Filimonas lacunae: one gene and its partner. The protein of the gene in region 2 interacts with the protein of the main gene of each other region in a pairwise test. Links are inferred from orthologs where the notes say so. Each region holds a gene or a part of one and is shown on either strand. Other genes may lie near its edges. The genes, in order: rpe and eno.

Region 1 (10,238 bases), 5.9 Mb from region 2 along the record:
GCATGACAATAGTAGTAGTACCAGTAATTGTACAATTTTGTGTTTCATAAAGCTGACTTGAAGGGTGTTTAAGCCTGGTTAATAAATGTTTGATAACGCACGTTGGTGCGCGTTTGCCTGACCTGTTACGGACAGGCATGACAAGATGGTTCTATGTTGTTTTGTTATTACGTTTTGGGTGTTTTGGTGTGGAATAGTGTGTTAGTGTATTGGCAGCAATTGCTATCTGTAAAGTATTCTGTTTAGTTTATAACCTATTCTTAGAAATTACTCTGTATTTGCAGTAAATTATCCTTACTGTTTGTTTTTTGATGACGAAGCAGGTAAGGGATGTCTGTAAAACAATCCGGGCTTGCGCCCCATCCCCGATGGATAAGGATGGTGACGGGCGTTGAACGGATCGTTTTTTTTGCAGCAAGGAGGGGTAACGCAGTAGGTTTTACGAAAAAGAATGCTGCGTTGATGAAGGAAAATATATTGCTGCTATAGTGCAGAGCGGTGCTAACCAGTGATAGAACAGAGAGGATAGAAGCGTAAAAAGCGCTTATGGAAAAAATATTCGTGCTGACGGAATTTCCGTTGGTGCTGACGGAAAAACCGGAGGGGCAAACGGAACAGCTGTATGGCCAAACGGAAAAAGTATTTGAGCAAACAGGAGGGTGGTACGGTAGAGTAGCACTTTGGTTTGACCCTACAGGTATTCCGTCCGGGCAAACAGCAGACTGGTTTGTTTCTACGGAAAAAATATTCTTGCAAACGGGGTGATTGTTTGATCAAACCAAAGTACTGTATGGGCATACCAGGCCACCGTCTGACCATACAGTACTTTGGTTGGGCCATGCAATGGTTCCGTCTGATCAGACAGGACCTCCGTTGGTACGAATATTTTTTCCGTAAGTGACACCGGCAAAATAAAAAAGGGTGCACTGTTTCCAGTACACCCTTTTCTTTGGAAGAAAAATATATTATTTGAAATCAATCAGATTCATTGCTCTGCTGAAATAAGTCACTGCTCCAGGTAATGCTAACCAGAAAAACTCACGGTAAACAAAAAGCAACACAATTAAGATTGCTAACCAGAAAAAAAACAGGAACCAATATTTGCCGGTTGATTGTTGAGCTTCCATTCTTTCAAAATTTTAGCAAAAGTAAGTAAGAAAGTTTTAATATGCTTATTTGGCAATGAGCTTTTTATAAGCTTCGATAGCATCTTTTACAATGCCGTGTGCCATAGCCATATCACCAAAGTCTTCTACTTTTACGGTTTTGTTTTCTAACCTTTTGTATTCTTCGAAGAAGTGACGCAGTTCGCTGAAGAAATGCGGAGGTAACTCATCGAAAGAATTGTAGTGGTTAACGCTTGGGTCTTTAGCAGCTACCGCAATGATTTTATCATCCGCATCACCACCATCTACCATTTGCATTACACCTAATACTTTGGCTTCGATAAGGGTTAAAGGCTGTACAGGCAAAGAAGTGATTACCAGGATATCCAACGGATCTTTGTCATCACCATACGTTTGCGGGATAAAGCCATAGTTAACAGGGTAGTGGAAAGATGAATAGATAACCCTGTCGAGTTTTAACAGACCGCTAGCCTTGTCAATCTCGTATTTAGCCCTGGAACCTTCCGGGATTTCAATAATAGCATTAACAATTTCAGGAGCTGATTCTCCGTATGGTACGCCATGCCAGGGATGTAGAACATTCATCATAAGAATCTTAATGTTATTTGAGGTGGCAAAGGTAATGGCTAAACGGTCTGATCCGCCATTTTTTTGCCGATACCCCCTTGTTTTTGTTAAATATTTCCGCTAATAGTATACTTAAAGTCTACTAACCAGCCCCCGGGGGCCTTAATTACTTTCACTTTTCGTGCTATGCGGTCGAATGAGTTTTTATAATTTATGATGTCAGTAGAGTCGTCCAGCGCTTCTACCTGGTTAATGATAATGGAAGCCTGTTTGTATTGCTTTTTATCGTTGGCGCTTTTGCTGGTATACGCAATTTGCATTTTCTGCAGGTTTTGCAGGTTGGCGCTGTCTTTTGCCATATAAAACAGGGCTTTATCAAAATCGCCTTTGAGATAGCCATCTATAAACTCCCTGGCCGCATCGAGTGAGTTTTCTGCTTGGGGGTAATTATGCTGTTTGCCGCCGCATGCTGCCAGTAATAACACGGGTAGCAGCCATACTGTCATCCGTTTCAACACGTTTGTTTTCATTTAATCCAGGCTTTTATCAAAAGCAACTTTCCACTTGCCGTTTTCTTTTTCCAGCTGCATAATGGTTGCTTTTCTATTATCGGGCAAAACTACCTGAACTGTGGCAGTTGACTCTGATTCTTTTAGTGTTTTTGTGGTAAAATTGGCTGCTTCCTTGCTGGAAGTGGTCAACTTTTCGCCCAAATTGCCTAAAAGGGTGAGCATTTCGGCGCTTTGACGGGTGGCATATTTTTTTGCCTTAGCATAATTCTTTTCCTGGAAGGCGGTAAAAAATAACCTGGCAGCCTCGGAAGGGCTATCCGCAGAAGGACTACAACGAATAAGAAGTAGCAGCATCATGAAGATAGCTGCCGGGAACAGAAGGGCGGTTTTAAACCTTAGAGTTGATTGCATAAGAAAGGTGGCAAGATAGTAAGAATACTTATTAAGTCAAAAAGCCGGTAATTACACTTACCGGCTTTTTCGTTTTACTTTTCCTCTATCACTAGAAATTAGGTCCTTCTTTTTCCTTTTCTTTCTCGTAGGCTCTGATGATGGCTTTTACCAGGCGGTGACGTACCACATCTTCTTCGTCCAGCTCAATATGGGCAATGCCCTCGATGTTACGAAGGATACGACTTGCTTTTTCCAGGCCACTGCGCTGGTTTTTAGGTAAGTCAATTTGTGTGGGGTCGCCGGTGATCAATGCTTTTGCATTAGCACCAATACGGGTGAGGAACATTTTTATCTGCAGATCGTTGGCGTTCTGCGCTTCATCCAAAATGATAAAAGCATTGTCTAATGTACGACCGCGCATGTAGGCCAGGGGAGCTATTTCAATAGTACGGGTACTCATGTAATAGCCCAGTTTATCGGCCGGGATCATATCATCCAGCGCATCGTATAAAGGACGCAGATACGGATCGATCTTTTCTTTTAAATCGCCGGGCAGAAAACCAAGGCTTTCACCTGCTTCTACCGCCGGACGGGTTAAAATGATCTTTTTCACCACTTTGTTCTTCAATGCGCGAACTGCGAGTGCAACGGCGGTATAGGTTTTACCTGTACCGGCAGGGCCTATGGCAAACACAATGTCGTTACGGTCGGCTGCCAGCACCATTCTTTTCTGGTTGGCAGTGCGTGCACGAACGGTTTTGCCGTTAGGGCCAAATACAAGGATGTCGTTGGGATTTTTATCAACAAAGTTGTCGATGGTTTCGGCGTCGTCGCCTCCTAAAATCTGTTCAAAATAGTTTTCTGTAAGCCCTCCGTTTCGTTCCATGTATTGAACGATCAGGTCAATTTTTTCCTTTGCCGTTTCAATGTGTTCAGGTGCACCACTTAGTTTTATTTGTGTACCTCGTGATAAAATTTTTAACAAAGGGAATTTCTTTTTTAGCAGGTCAAGCTTACGATTGTTAACACCGAAAAATTCAATCGGATTTACGGAGTCGAGGTTAATGATTGCTTCTGTCAAGGTGCAAAGCTTTAAGTGATAAATTCGGCCTCTGGGTACTTTCAAGGGAACTGCCGGTGATTGCCACGTTTTAGACATGTACTCATTCATGTCTACTCAAACTTACCCTAAAAACGTACCAAATGCTAATTAAATTATTAACAACTGTGCTGAATATGTGTATGGCTTTCTGCGCTTTTTTCGCTATATTCTAGCAAGGTCGTGTATGGCTTTTTTAGGGTCAGACGATTTGAATACATTACTTCCTGCCACTAACACATCGGCCCCTGCTTTAATGATCTCTGCTGCATTCTGCGCTGTTACACCGCCATCTATTTCAATAAGTACATCGTGGTTTCCTTCGGTGATCATTTGTTTTAACTGCCTGATACGTGTAAGCGTATGGGGAATAAATTTTTGTCCGCCAAAGCCCGGGTTTACACTCATAATCAGCACCGTGTCAATGTCGCCGATAATATCGTGTAACATAGCAATGGGAGTATGAGGATTTATTGCCACACCTGCCTTCATTCCCAGTTGTTTAATCTGCTGAATGTTACGGTGCAGGTGGGGGCAGGCTTCTATATGCACGCTCAGCCTGTCGGCTCCGGCTGCCTTGAATGCTTCGGTGTATTTTTCTGGTTCCACTATCATCAGGTGCACATCCAGCACTTTGCTGGTGGCGGTGCGTATTTGTTCTACCACGGGTAAACCAAAGCTGATATTGGGCACAAACCTTCCATCCATGATATCGAGGTGTAACCATTCAGCTTCGCTTTCATTTACCATTTTGCATTCTTCTCCTAAACGGAGAAAGTCGGATGCCAGGAAGGAAGGTGCGATAATAGCCATATAACAAGTTTTAAAGTGTGTGCACTTATTTTTCGAGCTGCTGAATTTTTTCACGTGCTTCTTTCATGCCTTTATCCAGGCTTAATGCCTGTTTAAAGCGCAGTACGGCGCTGTCTTTTTTATTCATCATTTCGTAGGCGCGTGCCTGATAGTAGTAGGCATCGGCATAAAGCGTGTTGATAGAAGAGGCAAATTTAAAAACGTCCAGCGCTTTATCGTATTGCTGGTGATCGAAATATACCAGGCCTTTTTCTATATAAGCCTCCATATAGGTGTAATTGGCAGCCAGGCAGTTATTCAACTGTTTAATAGCATTGGTGGTGTCGCCGGTGCGGGCATAATATACTCCCGATATAAAAGCACAGTGCGCATCGTATTCGCGGCCTAAGCGCATGTGGTTTACATTGTCTATTACAGCCAATGTTTGTGGGTTTTTATTTTCGGCCATCAGGCTTGCCAGCGATAACATGGCTTCGGGGGCGGGGTAAATGTGCAGGGCGCGCTCATAGTCTTTGATAGCACGGGCGGTATCACCGGAGTGCTCCCATACCTGTGCTTTGGAATACCACAGGCCATAGTTGAGACTATCTTTTTTAATAAGGCTATCCATCTGGGCCAGCGCTTCGGGGTACCAGGCGGCACTATCGTACATCACGGCCAGCTTTAAACGCAATCCGGCGCTATCGGGGCGTAGTTTTAATAAACTTACCAGGCTTTGTGCTTCGGGCGACAGTTCTTTTCTGCTGCTGGTTGCTGTATCTTTATCGTTGTTGTTGCTTTTGTCTTTACAACTGGCAAATAGCGTTATTCCGGCTACTGCTATACTTAATCCGTAATTCATTATCCTGATCATAGAAGCTCAAAAGTAAAAAATCAAAATGCAAAAACGGGCAGGAAAGAGAAAAAGGGCGTGTTTTGGTACTTTGTTGTTTCTGCGGTTACTTTGCCCCCACAAACCAAAGATGATATGAATACCGGATTACTACACTTACATAGTTTTTTACGCTGGGTTATTTTAGTGTTACTGATTGTGAACATTGTAAGGCATTTTGCCAATGCACAGAAGCCTTATACCGCCGGAGATAAAAAACTGGGACTGTTTCTGATGATAGCTGCGCATATTACCTTGTTAATAGGTTTGATTCAGGTAATCTGGGGCAGATACGGCTGGGTGAATGTACCGGCAGGGGAGAATGTTATGAAGAACAGCTTCTGGCGCTTTTTCCTGATAGAACACCCGGTAGGAATGATCATTGCCATCGTGCTGATTACTATTGGTAAAGGTGTGGCTAAAAAGAATATTACCGATGCTGCCAAACATAAGAAAGCGGCGTGGATGTTTACCATTGCATTGATTATTATATTGGCTACTATTCCATGGCCTTTCCGTGAAATCGTGGGTGCTGGCCGTGGCTGGTTTCCGGGCATGCACTAATCACTGAAATTTAAAATACGTTCATCAAAAGGAGGCAATGTTTTACATTTGCCTCCTTTTGATTTTTTCTAATAGCGTACTTACTATCTGATATATGGCTGTAAAACAAAATGATCATAAAACAGTGTTGTTGTTATCGCCTCATCGTTTGCTGGGCGATTATCAGCAGGTGCTGGAATCGTTACATATTATCAAATACGAAGGCAGCAAGGTGGAATATATACCCTGTAAAACAGATGCTGCTGAGGTGAAGGAATATTACCCGCATTTATCCAAACCTGCGAAGGAAGCCTTGCCGGGCTTTACGCGGGAAGGTATTAAGGAGTTGAAAGAGCAGTTGAAAGAGCGTTATAACAAACTAAAGCCGGAAAGTGATTTTGATACTTTTTACCAGCATGCGGCTGTGCGCCGTTTGCAGGAGTTGTTTGAGCCGTTGAAGGCGCAGGCGGCCCAGGTAAAATGGTATCATAAGGTAGAGATGGAGAACGGCAATTTCAAAACTTCGCCTTGTAATTTCAGTGGGTTAAGGCCCATGCTGCAGTTTGAAGTGAGCAGGAGTGAGGAAGGGGAATTACAACTGAATTGTTCTGTATTTGTAAGCGGTGGCGCACACCCTTTGTCGGAATATAAACGCAGCCGTTTTTTACTGGAAAGGGAAGGGGAATACTACCTGCTTACCCATACGGATTACACCACTTTGCAATGGCTGGAACAAAAGCCGGAGCGTTTGTATAATAAAACGCCACAGGCTTTTGCGCAACATATTTTAGCCAAGCTGGAAGGGGAGTATACCGTAAGGCGTAACAACCTGTTTGCAGGGGATGAGGTGAAGGTGGTGCCGCAAAACAGGATTGTGCTGAGTGAAATACATCCTTCTTACCTGGTGATAACGCCGCAATGGTTGTATGACGAGTTTAGTGTGGAAGGAGCGTTTAAAGAAACGATGGAAGTGAGCCGTGATGGCAAGGTTTTCCAGGTAGTGCGGGATAGGGCACAGGAAGAGGCCTTTTTGCAATTACTGGAAAGTTTGCATGAAAGTTTTCCTAATCAGAAGAATGGTTACTACCACATCACATTTGATGAAGCGCGTAAAAAACAATGGTTTTTAAAAGTATACCATCGCCTGCTGGAACTGGATGTGCAGGTGGTGGGCATGGATATGTTGCAGCATTTCCGGTATTCCACTTTTAAAGTGGCTACTACGGCTACTATTGTAAAAGAAGAAGCCAATGCGGTTACGCTGCAAATGTCAGTAAGCTTTGGCAAAGAAGAGATTTCGTTGGTAGAGTTGCAGAAGCAGCTGTTTATACGCCAGCATATGGTGTTGTTAAAAGATACTTCGCTGGGGGTGCTCGATGATGAATGGTTGCAGCGTTACAGTACGCTGCTGCGCCATGGTAAGGTGGCGAAGAATATGGTTACGGTATCGCGCTGGCTGGCTTTTTGCGAGCAGCAGGCTACGGAAGATACCCAGGTGTTGAAGCAGGTGATTCCCAAACCATGGTGGGAGAAATGGGAACTGTGGCAGAAAGACGACGGTTTAATTTATGATGTGCCTGCGGGTTTGAAGGCTACTTTACGCCCGTATCAGCAAAAAGGATATGAATGGCTGAGCCTGCTGGCAGAAGCCGGTGCAGGCGCTTGCCTGGCAGATGATATGGGGTTGGGTAAAACCTTGCAAACCATCACTTTTCTGGCTCAGCAATCGCATTTGCAGGAGAAGGCGGTGCATTTGATCGTATGCCCTTCTTCGTTGTTGTTTAACTGGCAACAGGAATTGAATAAGTTTGCGCCCCATTTGAAAACGCTGGTGCATTATGGCAATAGCCGTAACACACCGCTGGTGATGAAAAAACAACACCAGGTGGTAATTACCAGCTACGGCACTTTGCGGGCAGATATTGAAGAACTGAGCACGATGTCTTTTGCGGTGGTAGCATTGGATGAGAGTCATCATATTAAAAATCCTTCCGCACAGATAACGCGTGCGGTAAGCAGGTTACAGGCTTCGTTTGGCATTGCACTAAGCGGTACGCCGGTAATGAACAATACGTTTGACCTGTATGCACAGATGAACTTTTTGTTGCCGGGCATGTTTGGTAACCGCGAATTTTTTAAGCGGGAATATGCCGATGCTATTGACCGCAACCAGGATGAGGTAAAGATCAAGGCTTTGCATAAGCTTACCTCGCCCTTTATCTTACGCCGTACCAAGCAGCAGGTGGCCAGCGATCTGCCACCGAAAACAGAGATGGTGATGTGGTGTAATATGGAGCCGGCACAAAAGGCTTTGTACGACGAGATTAAAGAGAGCATTAAAAGCAGTGTGTTTATGGACATTGCCAAGGATGGCCTGGGCAAAAGCACGCTGGCTTTATTGCAGGGAATGTTGCGTTTGCGCCAACTGTGTAACAGTCCTTTGTTGCTTCCGGAGAATGACCGTAAAAATTGTACGGAGAGTGTGAAAACCGACCTGTTGATGGAGGAGTTGAGCAATAACCTGAAAGATCATAAGGTGCTGGTGTTTTCGCAGTTTGCTTCCATGTTACGGTTACTGGCGGATGGCTGTAAGGAGCGTGGGCTGGCGTATTATCATTTTGATGGTTCTACACCACCGGCACAGCGGGCCGAAATGGCGAATGCTTTCCAGGAACCTGGTAATAAAGTGAACATCTTTTTAATCAGCTTAAAGGCGGGTAATGCCGGTTTAAACCTTACCGCAGCGGATTACGTATTTTTATTCGACCCGTGGTGGAATACAGCGGTGCAGCAGCAGGCTATTGACCGGGCGCACCGGATTGGACAAACGAAGAATGTATTTGCCTATAAAATGATATGTAAAGACACCATTGAGGAGCGTATTATACAATTACAGCAGCAAAAACATGCCTTGGCAGGGGCGCTGGTAACGGAGGAAGAGGGAGATAGTTTTGTGAAATCGCTTACCGAGGAAGACGTGGCCTACCTGTTCAGCTAGTATAAAGATTGTGTTAAAAAAGGCGGATACTGACCTGTTTAGTGAACGAAATTTACCTTTGCTTGTAATTGAAGCATTGTAGAACGTAAAACTGAATCACATGGAAAAGCAATTTGACGGAAAGGTAGCATTGGTTACCGGGGCAGGATCTGGAATAGGCAAATCAACAGCTTTATTATATGCCGCACAGGGCGCAAAAGTAGTAGTGTCGGACATTAACGAAGCACATGGACAGGCGGTAGTAGAAGAGATTAAAGGAAAAGGAGGAGACGCCTTTTTTATAAAGGCAGATGTAGGTAACGCTACGGATTGTGAGCGTTTGGTAAAAGAAACGGTGAAGCAATACGGTAAGCTGGATGTGGCTTGTAATAATGCTGGTATTGCAGGGGAGAGTAACCTGGTGGGTGATGTGGATATTAACAACTGGAATAAGGTGATTAACATTAACCTGAACAGTGTGTTTTATTGTATGAAGTACGAAATTGAAGCGATGCTGGCCAATGGTGGCGGAAGTATTGTAAACATGGCTTCTATATTAGGCCAGGCTGGTTTTGCCAATTCATCGGCCTATGTAGCAGCCAAGCATGGGGTGGTAGGGCTTACTAAAACTGCCGGTATTGAATATGGTACCAAAGGCATTCGTATCAACGCGGTAGGCCCGGGTTTTATTAAAACGCCTTTGTTAAAGGAAAGTCCTGACAGCAGTCTGGAAGATGCATTGGTACCTTTGCACCCGATAGGCCGGTTAGGCGAGCCGGAAGAGGTAGCGGAGCTGGTTATATGGTTAACCAGTGATAAGGCTTCTTTTGTAACGGCTACTTATTATGCAGTGGATGGCGGTTATCTGGCCAGATAGAATCTGACTTTATATAAATAAAAGGCCCCGGTTTACAGTAAACCGGGGCCTTTTATTTATCAGTTTGTAGGTAAAGCTTATTCTTTTACCAGTTTCATTTCAGCATATACTGTACCTAAAGCTTTATAGGTTATACCGCTGGAGGTTGAATTCTGGTTAACATTTGAACGGCTAATGATGCTTAATGTATCGTTTTTTATAGTGTATTTGCAGCCACTGGCTCCTCCTCCAACAGTTGTAGTTCCATCGGTAACATTTACTAGCGCGCCTGAAGAAAGATAAAGGGAGTCGCTACCTACTGCCTGATAAGCATAACTGACAGTGGTGGGATCTACCGCTTGTGAAAACTCCATGTTGTCGATTGATTGATCCGGATCGTATGCTCCGTTATAGTAACCTGTTACATTTATGGTGCCATAGGCTGTATAGCCAATTCCTTTACTGTCTATTTTGTCGGCG
Region 2 (10,370 bases):
CTTCTTTGACAATGGATATAGAAAGATTTGCTGGTAATGCTGATTATATAGCGGAGAAAAGAAAAGAGCAGGATATGCTTTCTACTAAGCATAAACGGTTCTCTGAAATAGCAAAAGATTATGAGAAGATGTTTAAAAGGCAGTTTTTTGAGGTCTTTGAAGAAGCCGAGTTAGTGGAATTAAGAACAATGAGAAAGGAACTTTATGAAATAGCTGAGCCAGATTTTGAGGATTTAAACGACTATTATAAATTTAGAATAATTTTGGACTTTATTTCTGGCATGACTGATCAGTATGCCTTAGATCATTATCAAAAAATAAGTGGACAGAAGATTAGCTGATATATCGAACTCGAAGTCTTATTCAAATGAGTTTTTGTATTACTTAAAAAGTAATATAGGAATCGAAGCATTTAGCTTCTTGGATGAGTTATCTCGCTTTGCTGAGGTGCATATTTTTAGTGGTGTTATTAGGAACTTTTTTTTAAATTATAAGGGTAAGATTAGGGATTTAGACATTGTTATAAAATTCGATGAAAGTTTAATGGAATTTGCTTTTAGGGCATATTCTTGGAAGAGAAATAGTTTTGGTGGATACAAAGTGGAGGTTGGAAACTTGACCTTTGATATATGGCATATTAGTAACACATGGGCTTATTCTGAGAAAAAAGTGTCGCGAGAGCTTTTTGAACATTACAGTTTGCCTAATACCGTTTTTTTTAACTTTTCTTCAGTTGTTTTTGACTTTAACAACAAGGAGTTTGTTTATACACCAACTTTTAAACGATTTTTAGAAACAAGGGAGTTGGATTTAGTTTTAGAAGAAAACCCATTGCCCCATCTGTGCATTGTTAATACGTTTTATTACAAGCATAAATACTTTTTGGGAGTTTCAAAGGAATTACAAAAGTATTGCATTAGCCACTTTGAGAAATATAATGAGGATGATTTCGAAAAAATTCAGCGCAAGCATTTTAACGACGTTATATATCCATATCACTATATAAAAGAGTATCTAAAGGTTTTTGCAAAAAACTTAGGAAAAAAAGATCTGGGGTTTTCTGTCAATATGTGATTTGTGACAAGGATATTGGCCTATTTAGCTAGAAAGTTATTCAGAAATTAAAAACGCGATTTTTAGTCAATTGGCTAAAAATCGCGTTTTATGTGGTCCTGACAAGAATCGAACTTGTATCTAAAGTTTAGGAAACTTCTATTCTATCCATTGAACTACAGGACCTGTAGTTTCTTTCGGCTGCAAAAATAATGGAATACAGCATTATACAATCTAAAAATCTTTAGTTTGTGTTAACCGCCTATCTTTGCCGCTCGAAAATTGATGTATGAAGTTCTACAACGTCCTTATTAAATACCGTTTCTGGCTGGGGATTCTGGCCATTGTGCTGGCGGTAACTGTGAACGTAACCACAGGGTTCTGGCCTTCTTTTATCTTGTATTTCCTTGGTGTAATTGCTTTATTCAGCCATTTTTTCATCGGACCACTGCGTTTGATACAGGAGCCGATGGAACAGGGTCGTGTAGAGGAAGTGGAGAAAATATTAAATTCTATCTGGTTTCCCAACCTCTTATATAAGCCTATCCGTTCTACGTATTTTACCATTAAGGGTAACATGGCCATGATGTCGCAGGATTTTGATGCGGCAGAAAAGCACCTGAAAAAAAGCTCTGAACTTGGATCTCCCATGCCGGAAGCCGAAGGTGCCAACAAATTACAGCTGGGTATGATGGCCTTACAGAAAGGTGATTTTAGAAACGGAGAGCAATATATCCGTGCTGCTATCCGCGCCGGTATTCCGGATAAGGAAAGCGAAGCGGTGGCTTACCTGAGTATGTGCCAGATATTTATGAACAAGCGCGAGTTCAGGGCTGCTAAAGACTTTTTCCGTAAGGCAAAAGCCTGTAAGCCTACCACCAAAGAGGTGATCAGTCAGATTAAAGAGATTGAAAAATATATTTCACGTATACCTGGATAAGGATAAGTGATACCGTAACAAAAAATAAAAGGGCCATAAGGCCCTTTTATTTTTTTATCACTTTCCTGTAGTAGTTACATATTTCGGTAAGCCCGCACTGGGGACATTTAGGATTGCGGGCCAGGCAAATATACCTGCCGTGCAATATGAGCCAGTGGTGGGCTTTATGAATGAGTTCGGTAGGGAAGTTTTTAATCAGTTGTTTTTCTACGGCCAGCGGGGTGGTGGCGGTAGTAGTGGTAAGGCCTAACCGGTGCGATACACGGAACACGTGTGTATCAACAGCCATATTGGGCTGTGCATCTATCACAGAAGTAATTACATTGGCTGTTTTGCGACCTACGCCGGGCAGTTTTACCAGTTCGTCCACCGTCATAGGCACTTCCCCTTTAAAATCGTGTATCAACATATTAGCCATGCCTATGAGGTGCTTGGTTTTGTTGTTGGGGTACGAAATGCTTCTGATAAAAGGGAACAACTCGTCGAAGGTGGCATTTGCCATTGCATAGGGAGTGGGGTAGTGGGCAAACAAAACGGGGGTAGTGAGGTTTACCCGTTTATCGGTACACTGGGCGGATAGTATTACTGCTACCAGTAATTGAAACGGATTGTCGTACAGCAATTCTGTTTCGGCATCCGGGGCGTGTTTTTCGAAATAATTGATTACAAACTGGTACTTCTCCTTTCGTGTCATAGTAGTATGATAAAAACTGACACGAAAATACCGGCTTATCTTATATCTGCCGCAGGTTTGGGATATAACGTTGCATAAGCAAGCTTCTCCCGCTTTTGGGTTTTGTAAAGATGATTGAGTACGTTTTGCAGGCTTTTGTGTTTAGGCGCCTGTAAAGGTGCGCTGTTTAGTTGTTCTTTGGCCTCTTTCAATACTTGCAATTTTTCGCGTAAGGCCCAGTTATCTTGTAACATAGCGGCAATATTTGAACGTTCTACGGCAGGCAAATCGTCATCTAAGTACAGCAATAGATCTTCAGTAGTACAATTGTGCATAGTGATCTGGTAACAATGTTATAAAAGCAGTACAGACAATTAATTAAACGGCAGATAGGTGCTGTTATTGTCTGGAATTGGTTACTTTTTTTTGGAGTCGGGTGTTTCTACAATGTACACATCTTCATTGTCACGCTTCATGTAGTAGTTTTCCCGGGCGTATTTTTCCAGTGCGGCCGGATTATTCTGCAGTTCGGCCAGTTCTTTCTTCGTCTTCTCTATTTCTTCTACGTAAAACTGTTTACTGGCCTGTAGTTCTTTCAGCTGTTTTTTTCTTTCCATTTGCGTAAAAACATCATTGCGATCAAAAAACAGCATCAGCAGGGCAAATGCAGTTACCGACAGCAGGTATTTATTTTTAAGCAATGAGAAAATGGCCACAGCTTTTTTCATAAAAGTAAAGGTAGATAAAAACTCAATAGCCGGGTATGACTATCGTCATCCCGGCTATTGAAGTTTATGACTATTTGTTAGTCTTATTTCTTGAAGAAACGGATTTTACCGTTAGGATAGATAGCGTTAGCACCTAAAGCCTCTTCAATACGGATCAATTGGTTGTACTTAGCCATACGGTCGGTACGGGAAGCAGAACCGGTTTTGATTTGACCGCAGTTAAGGGCAACAGCCAGATCAGCGATAGTGGTATCTTCTGTTTCACCGCTTCTGTGGCTCATGATGGTGGTGTAGCCACTGTTTTGTGCCAGTTGAACTGCGTTGATAGTTTCGGTTACAGTACCAATCTGGTTTACTTTAATCAGGATGCTGTTAGCAGTTCCTGTGCTGATACCGCGCTGTAAGATTTTGGTGTTGGTAACAAACAGATCGTCACCTACCAGCTGTACTTTGTCGCCGATAGCGTCAGTCAGTTTTTTCCAGCCTTCCCAATCTTCTTCTGCCATACCGTCTTCGATAGAAACGATAGGATATTTATTTACCCACTCAGTCCAGTAAGCAACCATCTCATCGCTGGTGATTTCTTTACCGCTGCTCTTATAGAATTTGTATTTGCCGTCTTTGAACATTTCGCTGCTGGCAGCATCCAGGGCAATACCGATTTGAGTACCTACTTTGTAACCAGCAGCTTCAATAGCAGCCAGTACAGTTTCGATAGCTTCTTCGTTGCTTTGGATATCAGGAGCAAAACCGCCTTCGTCACCTACGTTAGTGCTGTAACCTTTTTTCTTTAAAACGGTTTTCAGCTGGTGGAAAATTTCAACGCCCCAACGTAAACCTTCGCTGAAAGTAGTTGCTCCAACAGGAACGATCATATATTCCTGGAAGTCGATTTTGTTATCAGCGTGAACACCACCGTTCAGGATGTTCATTAAAGGAATAGGTAACACTGTGCTGTTAACACCACCCAGGTAACGGTATAAAGGTAAACCGCTTTCCAGTGCAGCAGCTTTAGCTACAGCCATAGAAATTGCCAGGGTTGCGTTAGCTCCCAGTTTGCTTTTGTTTTCGGTACCGTCAATTTCCAGCAGTTTAGCATCAATGCCAGCCTGATCAGAAACTTCCCAGCCGATTAATTGCTCAGCTACAATGTCGTTTACGTTAGACACAGCTTTTAAAACACCTTTACCTACGTAAACGCTTTTGTCGTTATCGCGCAGTTCAACAGCTTCATGAATACCGGTAGAAGCACCGCTTGGTACAGCAGCGCGGCCCAGGTGGCCACCATCGGTTAAAACATCTACTTCTACTGTAGGATTGCCGCGGCTATCTAAAATCTGGCGGGCATGAATGTCGGTAATGTAGCTCATGACTAATTATTGGTTTAATGTTTTAGAATAGAGGTCATTGGTTAATTGTGGTGCAAATAAACAATCTTTTTTGCGTACATACAGCTAACTGGTGTTAGTTAATAGTTGTTATTCAGCCTGTTGGTCGTTCACCAGTTTCAGAAAAGCAGCCTCATCAATAATTTTGATGGTATTAATTTTTTTTGCCTTTTCTAATTTGCTGCCGGCGTCTTCGCCCACCACCAGGTAATTTAATTTACTGCTTACCCCACTTACTATTTTTCCGCCATGCGCTTCGGCCATCGCTTCGGCGTCGCTTCTTTTTAAAACAGGCATAGTGCCGGTGAATAAAAAGGTTTGCCCCTGCAGGCTATTGTCGCCTGTCGCGGTGCTGGTTTTGTTATTCACCATTTGCAGCCCCAGTTGTTGTAACTGTTTCAGCATCTGTATGTTTTGCGGATTGCTGAAGAATTTTACAATGCTTTGTGCCACTTTTACGCCTATATCTTCCAGCTGTTGCAGCTCTTCTTCTGTTTTACCTTCCAGTTCCAGCAGCTGGTGTACACTGTTGGCTAAAGTTTTGGCGGTGGTTTCCCCTACAAACCGGATACCCAGGCCGTAAATTACCCGGTGCAGCGGTTGTTGCTTGCTGGCTTCAATGGCAGCAGTAAGGTTTTCGATAGATTTTTTGCCAAACTTGTCCAGCTGGGCAATGGCTTCAAAGTCAAGCGTGTAAATACCGGGGATATCCTTTAACAGGCCTTGCTCGTAAAAGCGGTGAATATTGGCTTCGCCCAGGCTTTTAATATCCATAGCGTCTTTACTCACAAAGTGGATCATACGCTCCAGCACCTGTGCACGGCATTCAATATTAATACAGCGCCACACGGCTTCTCCTTCTTCCTTCGCCAGCTCGCTGTTACAAACGGGGCAGTGGCGGGGAAACTCAATAGGCTGTTCGCTGCCATCCCGCAGACCCGGCATGCTTTGCACTATCTGTGGAATAACGTCACCGGCTCTTTCTATCAATACGGTGTCGCCAATTTTCAGGTCTTTTTCGCGTATGTATTCTTCGTTGTGTACAGAAATGCTGCTAACGGTAACGCCGCCTATAAACACGGGGTCCAGCTTGGCAACGGGGGTTACTGCACCGGTGCGGCCTACCTGGAATTCTACACTACGCAGGCGGGTAGTGGCCTGGCGGGCTTTAAACTTAAAGGCCATGGCCCAACGGGGGTGGTGGGTGGTCATGCCCATCTGATCCTGTAATAACAGGTTGTTCACTTTAATCACCATACCATCAATTTCGTAGGGCAGGGTATCGCGCATCACTTCATAATCATGCACATGCTTAATCACTTCTTCTATACCCTGCAACACCTGCTTTTCTTTCTGAGGCGAGCGAAAGCCACATTCCCACAGCATTTGCAGTGAGCCAGAGTGTGTAGCCAATGGCGTATGGGCGGTAGGTAATGTTGTGCCATGTGCTTCTATGGCTTCTTCCGGTAGAGAGTTGTTGGGCTTGCCATCTATTGCCAGTGTTACACCCTCAGTGGTGGTGTAAAAACTAACGTGGTATAAAAAAGCTTCGAGGTTTCTCTTAGCTACTTCGCGTGGGTCTTTCATGCGCAGGCTACCACTGGCAGCGTTACGCGGATTGGCCAGTGCTGATTCGCCTTTCTCGGCCAGCATAGCATTGTATTTTTCGAAAGATTGTTTGCTCATGATGATTTCGCCACGAATTTCAATCTGCTGTATACCATATTTGGAAAAAGGCGCAGACAGTGGAATAGAGCGTATCTGGCGTATGTTATTGGTAATGTCTTCCCCTTCTACACCATCACCACGGGTAACGCCACGTACCAGCTGGTCGTTCTCGTAAATGAGGGAGATACTGGCGCCATCGAATTTGGGTTCGGCGCAATATTCTATGATGTCCAGGCCGGTTAATTCACGGGCCTTCCTGTCCCAATCAATCAGGTCATCTGCATTATAAGAGTTTTCCAGCGACAGCATAGGCACCAGGTGCTGTACGGTAGGGAAAGATTTACTTAATCCCAGTCCTACCCTTTGTGTGGGCGAATCGGGAGTAACCAGTTCGGGATGTTCTTTTTCAATTTTTTCCAGCTGTTTGTACAGGCTGTCGTATTCGGCATCGGCCAGCAGCGGTTCGCTTAGTACATAATATCGGTGTTCATGAAAACGCAATACCTCTTTTAATTCGTTCAGGTGGGTTTGGTTCAGTTCTTTTACTTCCTTTAGTGTTTGCGTGCTTTGTTGTAGTGTTTTTGTTTCCGCTAACGAATACATATTAGATATTTGTGGGGCTAAAGGTAATTAGCTTACGGCGAAGCGCATGCCTGCAGGGGTATGTAAAAATTACACAAACGAGAGGAATATTGTATTTTTGAACCTAAACCCGCATTATTGCCATTATGAATATGAATCCTAATATCCAGACTGCTACTGGTGAGCCAGGCGAAAGTGACATGATTAAAGAAGCGGTTGAGTTAGTGGCTTCTTATCCTAAAGTTCCTATTACTGTTGACTGTGTAATATTCGGCTTTGACGAAAATGAGCTGAAAGTGTTGCTTATTCGCAGTGATTTACAATTGTTTAAGGACAAATGGTCGTTGCTAGGCGATTTTGCCGGCGACCAGGAAGAGCTGGACGATGCAGCTTACCGGATTATGCGCAGCAGAACCGGGATGGACGATGTGTACCTGGAGCAGGTGCGTACCTTTAGCCGGCCAGGCCGCCATCCGGGTGGCAGGGTATTGACTGTTGCCTATTGCTCCTTATTGAATATAGAACACCACCAGTTGAAAATTCATGACAATGAGTTGCACTGGCATAGCATCAACGGTTTAAAGGAAATGGCCTTTGATCACCAGGAGGTAATGGATTACTGCTATAAATGGTTGCAAAAACGTATGCAGGAACATCCACTGGGTATTAACCTGCTGCCTGATAAATTCTCCCTGCGTGAACTGCAGAACCTGTATGAGGTGATTTTAGGGGTGAAGCTGGATCGCCGCAACTTCCGTAAGAAATTTTTCGCGATGGATTTGTTAATTGACACCGGCGAATATGAAGATGATGTGCCGCACCGCCCAGGTCGCCTGTATAAATTTAACTTTCAGAAGTACGAAAAAAGCCAGCGTAGCTGGATTGGAATCGACTTCTAAAATTCTTTCTAGGCATTAAGAACTAATGCTTTATCGAGGTGTTATTCGTTTTTACCTCTTTTTAAGGTATAAATCTTTAAGTTTTTTTTTGGTTTGTGTAAAAATTACACACTTTTGTAGTGTTAAAATTGAAATGTGTACGATATACGCACACGATTGTTTGTATTGCCATAAAATTTTTACTATGATCATTCTCTATTTGCTTGTCTTATCCGTACTGAGCCAGCTGGTATTCTTCTGCGTGGCTCCCTTGTTTACAACCCCCACCCGCTTCACCACTTTCAACCAATCACCTTTAAAGTGATTTTCATAAACTAGTAAACGCACATGATATGAATTTCAAACGACTGTTATTGCCGCTGGTATTGCCGCTGTTATGCTTAGCATTGCCGGCACTTGCGCAGGATAAAGTAGTTACAGGAAAAATTACAGACTCGAAGGATGGATCTCCACTAGCAGATGTATCAATTTTAGTAAAAGGCTCCACTATTGGCACCCGCACTAAAGCTGATGGCACATTCACTTTAAGGATACCGGCTGGAAAAGACTCGCTGGAATTAACTTCTCTTAACTACGCTACACAGGTTGTAGCTATTGAAGGAACTACCATAAATGTAAGGTTAGAAGCTACTAACGCAGCCTTAGGCGAAGTGGTGGTAATTGGTTATGGTACCGCCAAGAAAAAAGAACTGACCGGTTCGGTTGTATCGGTGGGTTCTAAAGATTTCCAAAAGGGTACAATCACTTCACCAGATCAGTTGATTGCGGGTAAAGTGCCAGGTGTTTCTATTACACCGGCAGGTGGCCAGCCAGGATCTGGAAGTACCATTCGTATTCGTGGAGGTGCTTCTATTAGTGGTAGTAACGACCCTTTATATGTAATTGACGGGGTGCCTGTGGCCAACTCAGTACAAAGCATTTCGGGTGTGTCTAACCCGATGGCATTGATTAACCCGAATGATATTGAAAATATCACCGTGTTAAAGGATGCGGCTTCTACTGCTATTTATGGTTCACGTGCTTCTAACGGCGTTATCTTAATTACCACTAAAAAGGGAAAAAGTGGTAAGCCGGTTCTCAATTTCAGTACTAACGTTTCTTCTTCCAAAGCCGCCAGGTATGTAGATGTGTTGTCTGCCGCTCAGGTAAGATCTTATGTACAGGCACAGGGAGATACTACTTATACCAAGTTGTTAGGTTCTGCCAATACCAACTGGCAGAAAGAAATATTCAGAACAGCTGTTGCCAACGATAATAACCTGAGTGTGAGCGGTGCTATTAAAAAAGTGCCTTACCGCGTTTCAGTAGGTTTTTTAAACCAGGATGGTATTTTGAAAAACGACCACCTGGATCGTTATTCTGCTGCTATTAACGTAAGTCCCAAATTCTTTGACGATCACCTGAAAGTAGATATCAACCTGAAAGGAACAATTGCCAAATCAAGATTTGGTAACCAGGACGCTATTTCTTCCGCTCTGACTTTTGATCCTACTCAAACGGTATATAGTGGAAAAAGTGCTTATGGGGGTTATTTTGAGTGGGTAGATGCTAATGGTGCATTAAATACCAACGCGCCTAAAAACCCGGTGGGTTTACTGAACCAGAAAGAAGATCGTGGCCAGGTGAACAGAAGCTTTGGTAATATTCAGTTTGACTATAAGCTCCATTTTTTACCGGAACTCCGTGCGAACTTAAACCTGGGATACGATATTGCTAAAGGTGATGGATATACTTTTATTCCACAGGAAGCTGCTTCTAACTATTCTACCGGTGGTTCTCACACCATTTACAAGCAGAAAGTGAACAACAGGGTGGGTGAGTTTTTCCTGAACTATAATAAGGACTTAAAGCAAATTAAGAGTAATATAAACGTAACTGCTGGTTATGGTTATTACGATAACCTGACCACTACTTACAATTACCCTACACTGAATGCCCGTGATTCTGTATTAAAGGCCGTTACTTATGCATATGACAAACCAAGAAACACATTGATTTCTTACTATGCAAGGTTGATATATACTTTCGACAGTAAGTATATCTTATCTGCTTCTTACCGTACAGATGGTTCTTCCAAGTTTGCTCCTGATTATCGTTGGGGTAAATTCCCTTCTGTGGGTGTTACATGGCGTGCCAGCCAGGAAAACTTCCTGAAAGGAATAGATTGGTTGTCTGATTTAAAAGTGCGTGGTACTTATGGTGTAACCGGTAACCAGGATGGTATTGGTAATTACGGGTATATTGGCTCATACTCTTATAGCGCTAATAACACAGCCTTGTACCAGTTTGGAAATACCTTTTACTATACTACGTATGGTGCTGCTTATATTACCAACCTGAGATGGGAAGAAACCCGTTCTGCCAACATTGGTTTAGATTTCGGATTTTTCAAAAACCGTATTACCGGTAGCATTGATTATTACGAGAAGAAAACCAAAG

Evidence for each region.
Region 1: the proteins of eno (region 2) and rpe interact in binary tests that used the Escherichia coli proteins (3 or more experiments, as listed by UniProt). The link is inferred for Filimonas lacunae from one-to-one orthologs.

What each region holds. Positions count from the first base shown.
Region 1 is NZ_AP017422.1:1,479,592-1,489,829, forward strand. Bases 2,688-5,485 are described here. They hold rpe (ribulose-phosphate 3-epimerase), read right to left. Parts: upstream 4,512-5,485; coding sequence 3,864-4,511; downstream 2,688-3,863. Other genes in these bases: FLA_RS06055 (PhoH family protein), read right to left, coding at 2,709-3,680; FLA_RS06065 (tetratricopeptide repeat protein), read right to left, coding at 4,537-5,364; FLA_RS06070 (hypothetical protein), read left to right, coding at 5,479-5,485. Outside these bases: FLA_RS06030 (DUF6055 domain-containing protein), read right to left, coding at 1-48; FLA_RS06035 (hypothetical protein), read left to right, coding at 547-765; FLA_RS31370 (hypothetical protein), read right to left, coding at 966-1,127; FLA_RS06040 (inorganic diphosphatase), read right to left, coding at 1,173-1,715; FLA_RS06045 (DUF4878 domain-containing protein), read right to left, coding at 1,802-2,224; FLA_RS06050 (nuclear transport factor 2 family protein), read right to left, coding at 2,225-2,563; more of FLA_RS06070, read left to right, coding at 5,486-5,946; FLA_RS06075 (DEAD/DEAH box helicase), read left to right, coding at 6,041-8,923; FLA_RS06080 (SDR family NAD(P)-dependent oxidoreductase), read left to right, coding at 9,024-9,779; FLA_RS06085 (hypothetical protein), read right to left, coding at 9,857-10,238. UniProt on the Escherichia coli protein: Catalyzes the reversible epimerization of D-ribulose 5-phosphate to D-xylulose 5-phosphate.
Region 2 is NZ_AP017422.1:7,415,653-7,426,022, forward strand. The notes cover bases 2,622-5,551. They hold eno (phosphopyruvate hydratase), read right to left. Parts: upstream 4,765-5,551; coding sequence 3,478-4,764; downstream 2,622-3,477. Other genes in these bases: nth (endonuclease III), read right to left, coding at 2,622-2,687; FLA_RS29425 (hypothetical protein), read right to left, coding at 2,723-3,001; FLA_RS29430 (FtsB family cell division protein), read right to left, coding at 3,083-3,394; ligA (NAD-dependent DNA ligase LigA), read right to left, coding at 4,873-5,551. Also shown: dgt (dGTP triphosphohydrolase), read left to right, coding at 1-341; FLA_RS29405 (hypothetical protein), read left to right, coding at 322-1,074; FLA_RS29415 (tetratricopeptide repeat protein), read left to right, coding at 1,343-1,993; more of nth, read right to left, coding at 2,040-2,621; more of ligA, read right to left, coding at 5,552-7,053; FLA_RS29445 (NUDIX hydrolase), read left to right, coding at 7,179-7,931; FLA_RS29450 (SusC/RagA family TonB-linked outer membrane protein), read left to right, coding at 8,264-10,370. UniProt on the Escherichia coli protein: Catalyzes the reversible conversion of 2-phosphoglycerate (2-PG) into phosphoenolpyruvate (PEP). It is essential for the degradation of carbohydrates via glycolysis.